DNA from 2 places in the Streptomyces sp. NPDC026672 genome. Region 1 is predicted to be linked to the other one. Evidence: riboswitches for the same ligand, from Rfam matches in the RefSeq annotation. Region 1 holds a riboswitch; the other holds the start of a gene.
The links. A riboswitch is a leader RNA that binds a small molecule or an ion and turns the genes downstream of it on or off. The one in region 1 is predicted to bind glycine.
Positions count from the first base shown of each region.

Region 2: it holds a riboswitch for glycine, as region 1 does, so the genes downstream of both, gcvP (aminomethyl-transferring glycine dehydrogenase) here and gcvT (glycine cleavage system aminomethyltransferase GcvT) in region 1, are expected to answer to the same signal.

Region 1 is NZ_JBEZXS010000041.1:30,953-35,158, reverse strand. It holds gene AB0F77_RS34195 (enhanced serine sensitivity protein SseB C-terminal domain-containing protein) at 1-59, opposite strand, end outside; gene AB0F77_RS34190 (enhanced serine sensitivity protein SseB) at 226-1,017, opposite strand; gene AB0F77_RS34185 (AAA family ATPase) at 1,084-1,752, opposite strand; glycine riboswitch at 1,930-2,029, shown strand; gene gcvT (glycine cleavage system aminomethyltransferase GcvT) at 2,183-3,319, shown strand; gene gcvH (glycine cleavage system protein GcvH) at 3,463-3,840, shown strand; gene glyA (serine hydroxymethyltransferase) at 3,856-4,206, shown strand, end outside.
Region 2 is NZ_JBEZXS010000051.1:9,179-13,384, reverse strand. It holds gene gcvP (aminomethyl-transferring glycine dehydrogenase) at 1-2,075, opposite strand, end outside; glycine riboswitch at 2,250-2,345, opposite strand; gene AB0F77_RS37000 (PRC-barrel domain-containing protein) at 2,459-2,833, shown strand; gene AB0F77_RS36995 (DNA polymerase IV) at 2,951-4,206, opposite strand, start outside.

The DNA of each region.
Region 1 (4,206 bases):
CGCCCGGGCGTGACCTGGCGCAGCATGTGTTCGACGCCGGCGCTGCGGCTCGCGCTCACGTGTGGTACCGCCCCTCGATGAGTCACCCCGTGTCGGGGGACAGCTTATGCGCCCACCGGCCGTGGCCCCTCGGCCGCGGCCGGAAGGGGCGCGGGGAACCGCGCGGCCGACCGTGCCGGGCCCGCGCACCGAGGAGGGCCCGTCGCGGCCCTCCCGGCGGGGTCCTCAGTGGCCGTGCTGGTGGAAGGGGCGGACGTTCTCCCGCATCCAGTGGGCGACCGGGTCGTCCGCGACGTCCAGCAGGACCAGGTTGACCGGCCAGGGCACGGGGACCGCGCCGAGCGCCTTGCCCAGGGCGTCCAGGGGCAGGGCCCGCAGGTCGCCCTCCCACTGGGAGAGTTCGACGCCGATGAACAGCACCGGCTCCGCCGTCTCGATCGCGGCGAGGCAGCGGCGGGCCGTGGCGACCACGCCCGTCGCGGCGAACTCGGCCGCGGCGGCGGAGAGGAAGTCGACCGGGTCGTCCTGCCAGTCGGGCTCGAAGAGGCGGACCCGGCCGCCGACCGCCGGGCCGTCGAGCGGGGTGCTGCCCGCGCGGCAGATCTCGGCGACGGCCTCCGGCGGCAGCGGCACCCCGACCACGCCGCCGGGGTTGACGGCCAGTCCGACCTGCGGGGGCAGCCCGCGGGCGAACTCGACGGCGGGGGCGATGGTGAACGAGAGGTGGGCGCCGACGACCTGGCGGTACTGCTCCTCGGAGCTGAACACCGGGACGTACGCCTGGCCGTCGATGTCCACCGTGGGCAGGTCCAGCGAGCCGCTGTCCGGGCCGCCCCCGGAGGGCAGGGGTATCCAGACGAAGCTGCGGCCCAGGACCTCGATGATGCGGCCGCCGGCCGAGGGCACGCCGAGGGACGCCGAGAGGACCTCCTCCAGTTCGTTGCCGGGCCATCCGCCGTGCGGCTGGGGGTGTGCCTGTGCCGGGAAGTCAGCGGGGATGTCCGCCGGGAAGTCCATGTGCCTACCGCCTGCTGGGAACCACGGGTCTGGCTGAAAAGGCTAGCGGGTGCCGCCGACAGTGCCTCACTCCCCGAATCCGATCCGGTGCAGCACGTCGGCGGCGTCCCGGTCGAGCAGCACCGCCGAACCGCAGCCCTCGGGCAGCCGCCCCCGCTCCACCGAGCGCAGGAGGCGGCCGGCGGCCGTGCGGTGGCGCAGGAACGCGTAGCGGGAGACGCCCCGGCCGCGCTCGCGCTGCCCGGCGAGCGCGGTGTCCGCGCCGACGTCCAGGAACAGCAGGTGCAGGGTGCCGCCGCGGCGCCGGGCCTCGCGGGTCAGCCAGCCGCGCACCCAGCGCTGGGTGCCGCAGTCGTGCACGACGACGCCCTCACCGGAGCGCAGGGCGCGGCGCAGCCCGGCGTAGTGGGCCAGCCGGACCAAGGGGCGGTAAAGCGCGTAGGGCACGAACCGCGGGAGGCGGTGCTCCCAGCGGTCGCGGGTGTCCTGGGAGTCGACGCGCCGGCCCTCGACCGCGCGGTGCATCAGGGTCGACTTGCCGCTGCCCGGAAGGCCGGTGACGACCACCAGGTCGCGGGGTCCGAACAGCAGCTCGCGTGTGCTGTGTCCCGCGCGCTCGCGCAGGTCGCGGACGACGGGGGCCGGGAACTCGGCCCAGCGCGCGCGGGTCGGTGCTGCGGGGCGCTTCGGCAGCGCTAGGCCCGTGGTCGTGGCGTACGCCGTGGTCCTGTTCACCGTGATCGTCCTCCCCTGGGGCTCGGAGATCCCCTGCCCGTCGAGTGTAAAGAGAAGGTAATGCCCGGTGTCTCTGGTTTCGTCCGCGTACTGCCACAGCTCGGTCACGGAAAGTGGGGCCTGCCGCCCGCGCGCCGGGCGTGCGATGATGTGCGCGCCAACTGCATATCGGCCGTTTGAATCCGCGCGGGAGAGTCCCCGGCCGCACGCCGACCGGGGCGCCGAAGGAGCAAGTCCCTCCCTTGAATCTCTCAGGCCCCGTTACCGCGCGGGCGAGGCACATCTGAAAAGCGGGCCGCTGCGACAGCGGCCCCACCCAAGGTGCAAGTCCTGACCCGCCCGTGTCGGCGGTCATGGCGAACCTCTCAGGTCCCGATGACAGATGGGGAGGAACGACCTCGCCCGTCCTTTCCTGGGAGACGACCGTCCGATGAGCAGCACCGAATCCGCAGCATCCCCCGGAGTCCGCCGCACCGCGCTCGACGCGCTGCACCGTTCGCTCGGCGCGACGATGACCGACTTCGCCGGCTGGGACATGCCCCTGCGCTACGGCTCCGAGCGTGACGAGCACGTCGCCGTGCGGACCCGGGCCGGTCTCTTCGACCTGTCGCACATGGGCGAGATCACGGTCACCGGCGCGCAGGCCGCCGCGCTGCTGGGTTACGCCCTGGTCGGCGACATCGCCTCCGTCGCCGTGGGCCGGGCCCGCTACACGATGATCTGCCGGGCCGACGGCGGCATCCTGGACGACCTGATCGTCTACCGCCTGGCCGAGACCGAGTACATGGTCGTGGCCAACGCCTCCAACGCCCAGGTGGTCCTGGACGCACTCGTCGAACGCGCCGCGGGCTTCGACGCCGAGGTGCGCGACGACCGCGACGCCTACGCGCTGCTCGCCGTCCAGGGCCCCGAGTCCCCGGCGATCCTCGCGTCGCTCACGGACGCCGACCTGGACGGCCTGAAGTACTACGCGGGTCTGCCCGGCACCGTCGCCGGCGTCCCCGCGCTGATCGCGCGGACCGGCTACACCGGCGAGGACGGCTTCGAGCTGTTCGTGGCGCCGGAGCACGCCGTCGAGCTGTGGCACGCGCTGACCAAGGCGGGCGAGGCCGCCGGCCTCGTGCCCTGCGGGCTGTCCTGCCGCGACACGCTGCGCCTGGAGGCGGGCATGCCGCTGTACGGGCACGAGCTGACCACCGCCCTGACCCCGTTCGACGCGGGGCTCGGCCGGGTCGTGAAGTTCGGCAAGGAGGGCGACTTCGTGGGCCGCGAGGCGCTGACCGAGGCCGCCTCCCGCGCGGAGACCGACCCGCCGCGCGTCCTGGTCGGCCTGGTCGCCGAGGGCCGCCGGGTGCCGCGCGCCGGGTACCCGGTCGTCGCGGGCGGGGCGGTGGTCGGCGAGGTCACCTCGGGCGCCCCCTCCCCCACGCTGGGCCGGCCCATCGCCATGGCGTACGTCGACGCGGCGCACGCGGCGCCGGGCACGGCCGGCGTCGGCGTCGACATCCGGGGCAGCCACGAGCCCTACGAGGTCGTGGCGCTGCCCTTCTACAAGCGCCGCAAGTAGAACCGTAGAACCGGAAGCAGACCCGGAAGCGGAACGGAAGCGGACACCGGGCGCGGTCACCCGCGCGCGGGCCTGCGGCCCCGAGCGGGCCGACGATCCCCCCTTTTCACCAGCACATCCCCGCGTACAGGAGAATTCAGGCCATGAGCAACCCCCAGCAGCTGCGCTACAGCAAGGAACACGAGTGGCTGTCGGTCGCCGAGGACGGCGTCTCGACGGTCGGGATCACCGAGTTCGCCGCCAACGCGCTCGGCGACGTCGTCTACGCCCAGCTCCCCGAGGTCGGCTCCGCGGTGACCGCGGGCGACTCCTGCGGCGAGCTGGAGTCGACCAAGTCCGTCAGCGACCTCTACTCGCCCGTCACCGGTGAGATCACGGAGATCAACGAGGACGTGGTGAACGACCCGTCGCTGGTGAACTCGGCCCCCTTCGAGGGCGGCTGGCTGTTCAAGGTGCGCGTCACGGAGGAGCCGGCCGACCTGCTCTCCGCCGACGAGTACGCCGCCCACACCGCCGGCTGAGGAGTCACCGACCGCATGTCGCTTCTGAACACCCCCCTGCACGAGCTCGACCCGGACGTGGCCGCCGCGGTCGACGCCGAGCTGCGCCGCCAGCAGTCCACGCTGGAGATGATCGCGTCGGAGAACTTCGCTCCGCTCGCGGTCATGGAGGCGCAGGGCTCGGTCCTCACCAACAAGTACGCCGAGGGCTATCCGGGCCGCCGCTACTACGGCGGCTGCGAGCACGTCGACGTCACCGAGCAGATCGCGATCGACCGGCTCAAGGAGCTGTTCGGCGCCGAGTACGCCAACGTCCAGCCGCACTCCGGCGCCTCCGCCAACCAGGCGGCCCTGTTCGCGCTGGCCCAGCCCGGCGACACGATCCTC
Region 2 (4,206 bases), on a different contig from region 1:
AGGCCGACCAGGGCGTTGAGGTTGGCGCCGTCGACGTACACCTGGCCGCCCGCCTCGTGGACCTGGGCGCAGATGTCGGCGACGTGCTCCTCGAACACCCCGTGCGTCGACGGGTAGGTGATCATCAGCACGGCCAGCTCGTCACGGTGCTGCTCGATCTTGGCCCGCAGGTCCTCGACGTCGACCTCGCCGTCCTCGGCGGTCTTCACGACGACGACCCGCATGCCGGCCATCACGGCGCTGGCCGCGTTGGTGCCGTGCGCGGAGGACGGGATGAGGCAGACGGTGCGCTGCTCGTCGCCGTTGGCGCGGTGGTATCCGCGGACCGCGAGCAGACCGGCCAGCTCGCCCTGCGAACCGGCGTTCGGCTGGAGGGAGACCTTGTCGTAGCCGGTGACCTCGGCGAGGCGCTCCTCCAGCTCGCGGATGAGCGTGAGGTAGCCCTCGGCCTGCTCGGCGGGCGCGAAGGGGTGCAGCTGTCCGAACTCGGGCCAGGTGACCGGCTCCATCTCGGTGGTCGCGTTGAGCTTCATGGTGCAGGAGCCCAGCGGGATCATGCCGCGGTCGAGCGCGTAGTCGCGGTCGGCCAGTCTGCGCAGGTAGCGCAGCATCGCGGTCTCGGAGCGGTGCTGGTGGAAGACCGGGTGGGTGAGGAACCCGGAGGTGCGCAGCAGACCGGCGGGCAGGGTCTCCTCGGCGGTGGCGTCCAGCGCCTCGATGTCGCCCTCGACGCCGAACGCGGCCCACACGGCGCCCAGGTGGGCCCGGTCCGTGGTCTCGTCGCAGGCGATCGAGACGTGATCGGCGTCGACGAGGCGCAGGTTGACCCCGTTGTCGCGGGCGGCGGCCACGACCTCGGCGGCCCGGCCCGCGACCTTGGCGGTCAGGGTGTCGAAGTAGGCGCCGTGGACGAGCTCGACGCCGCCCGCGGTGAGCCCGGCGGCGAGGACCGTGGCGTAGCGGTGGGTGCGGCGCGCGATGCCGGTCAGCCCGTCGGGCCCGTGGTACACGGCGTACATGCCGGCCATCACCGCGAGCAGCACCTGCGCGGTGCAGATGTTGCTGGTCGCCTTCTCACGGCGGATGTGCTGCTCACGCGTCTGGAGGGCGAGCCGGTACGCCTTGTTGCCGTCGGCGTCGACGGAGACGCCCACGAGCCGGCCGGGCAGGCTGCGCGCGAACTTCTCGTGCACGGCCATGTAGCCGGCGTGCGGTCCGCCGAAGCCCATCGGCACACCGAAGCGCTGCGTGGTGCCCACGGCGATGTCGGCGCCCAGCTCCCCGGGCGGGGTCAGCAGGGTGAGGGCGAGCAGGTCGGCGGCGACGGTGACGAGGGCGCCGAGTTCGTGCGCCTGCTCGATGACCGGCTTGAGGTCGCGTACGGCACCGGAGGCGCCCGGGTACTGGAGCAGCACGCCGTTGATCTCGCGCGCGGCGATCTCGGCCGGGATGCCGTCGCTGAGGTCGGCGACGACGACCTCGACGCCGGTCGGCTCCGCGCGGGTCTCGATGACGGCGACGGTCTGCGGCAGCGCGTCCGCGTCGATCAGGAAGAGGCCCTTCTTGTTCCTGCCCATGCGCCGGGACAGCGCCATCGCCTCGGCCGCGGCGGTGCCCTCGTCCAGCAGGGAGGCGCCGGAGGTGGGCAGGCCGGTGAGGTCGGCGACCATGGTCTGGAAGTTCAGCAGCGCTTCCAGGCGGCCCTGGGAGATCTCCGGCTGGTACGGCGTGTAGGCCGTGTACCAGGCCGGGTTCTCCATGACGTTGCGCAGGACGACGGGCGGGGTGAAGGTGCCGTAGTAGCCCAGGCCGATCATCGAGCCGAGCACCTGGTTGCGGTCCGCGAGGGAGCGCAGCTCGGCCAGCACCTCGGCCTCGGTCCGGGCGCCGGGCAGGTCCAGCGTGTCGGCGTTCTTGATGACGTCCGGGACGGCGGCCGCGGTGAGCTCGTCCAGCGAGCCGTAGCCCACCTGGGCGAGCATCTTGGCCCGCGCCTCCGGGTCGGGCCCGATGTGGCGGTCCTCGAACGGTGTGCCCCGCTCGAGTGCTGCGAGCGGAATGCGATCGGCGGTCATGGCGGAGGCCTCCTGGTCTGACGCGACCTTCGAGGGGCACCCCGGCGCGGGCACCCCGACGGCCTCCCCCTCTGTCATCTCGACCTGAGAGCTTCACCGGAGGCCCGTGGGCCCCGGCTTTCACCGTCGGTGAGAGCGGACGCCGTCGACGTCCGCCCTGCTTTCCAGAGTGACCTCGTCCGTGCGGTACGTGGGCCTGAGAGATTCCGGGGAGGATTTGCTCCTTCGGCGCCTCCGACGATCTCCGGAGGACTCTCCCGCACGGGGTCGGCAGCCGCTCATCAGCCTACCAGCGGGGTCAATGACCGGCTTTCGAGTGGCCGCATGGCCGATTGTGCACTTTTGTAGTGCCTACAGAGGCTTTGTGAGCATGAGGAGGGCCCGTGCAGACCGACATCGATCCGCGCCACCTGATCGGCCGCAAGGCGTTCGACCGCAACGGCACCAAGATCGGCACGATCGACGAGGTGTACCTCGACGACGCGACGGGTGTGCCGGAGTGGGCGGCCATACGGACCGGTCTCTTCTCGCGCGACGCCTTCGTCCCGCTCGAACCGAGCGAACTGGTCGAGGGCACCCTCCGGGTCCCCTTCGAACGCGCCCTGATCAAGGACGCCCCCGACTTCGGCGTGGGCCGTCACCTCTCCCCGGAGCAGGAGCTCCAGCTCTACCACCACTACGGCCTCGACGTGGCCCTGCCGTCGTCCACGGTCCCCGACCGGGACTTCGGCAAGGTCGCGGGCAAGGAAGACGCCTGACCCCCGGGGCCCGCGGCACGTCCACCACGGACGCTCTCCGGCTTCCCCCACCGCCGCGGTCCCCGTACGGAGCAACGTCCCCGCCCGGACTCCCGCCCTCCGCCGAGCGCACCCGCCTCACCCGCCCCCGCCGCCGATGTCACCTCCGCCCCGCACGGCTGCTCCCTCCAGCCCCGCGTCCTCGTCCCCCGCGTCTCCTGAGCCTCCCGGACCTCCCGGCACCAGCGGCAGCGGATCGGCCGGTTCCAACGCGGGATCATCCGTCCGGAACGTCCGCACCCGGCCCGGACCGGAGTCCGGGGTCTCGAAGCGGACCGTGACCCGGCCCAGACCGCTGCCCTGCACCCAGCCGTGGCCGTGCTCGGTGTGCCGAACGTCACGGCCCGGCGGCCAGCGGCGTTCGGCCGGCGCCGCCTCCCGGACGACGGGCGCGGCCTCGGCCTCCTCCTCGGCGGCCGTGTCCGCCGTGTCCGCCCGCTCGCCCGCCGCCTGTGCGAACAGGTCCTCCTGCGTGTAGTCGGCCAGCCCCGAGACGCCCACCCCGAGCAGCCGCACCCCACCGGTCGTGTCCACGGAGTCCAGGAGCCGCGCCGCCGCCTCCCGGACCACCGCCGGATCGTCCGTGGGACCCCGGAGCGTCTCCGACCGGGTCAGCGTCGAGAAGTCGTACCTGCGCACCTTGAGCACGATCGTCCGTCCCGAAAGGCCGGCCCCGCGCAGCCGCCGCACACACCGGTCCGCGAGGCGCTGCACCTCCAGCCCGACCCGCAGCCGGTCGTGGATGTCCACGTCGTAGGTGTCCTCGACCGACACCGACTTGGTCTCCCGCTCCGCCACCACGGGCCGCTCGTCGTGCGCCAGCGCCATCGCGTACAGCCCATGCCCGTGCGCCTTGCCCACCAGCCGCACCAGCTCGTCCTCCCCCGCCTCCGCCAGCTCCTCGACCGTGGTGATCCCGGCCCGCCGCAGGTGGTCGCCCGTCGCCGGCCCCACCCCCGGCAGGGTCCGCACCGACAGCGGACCGAGCAGCGCCCGCTCCGTGCCCGGTTCGATCAGCACCAGCCCGTCCGGCTTGGCCCGCTCTGAGGCGATCTTGGCGAGCATCTTGGAGGCCGCGAGCCCCACCGACCCGGTGAGCCCCGTGACCGTCCGTATGTCCTCGCGCAGCTTCTGCCCGGCCACCAGCGCCGACGCCTCGTCCCGGGCCGCGCCCCCGGCCTCCAGGTCCACGAACGCCTCATCCAGGCTCAGCGGCTCCACCAGGGGCGACAGCTCCCGCAGCAGCGCCATCACCCGCTCGCTGATCAGCCGGTAGAACCCGAACCGGGCCGTGAGGTAGGCGGCGTTCGGCGCCAGCCTGCGCGCCTGCGCCA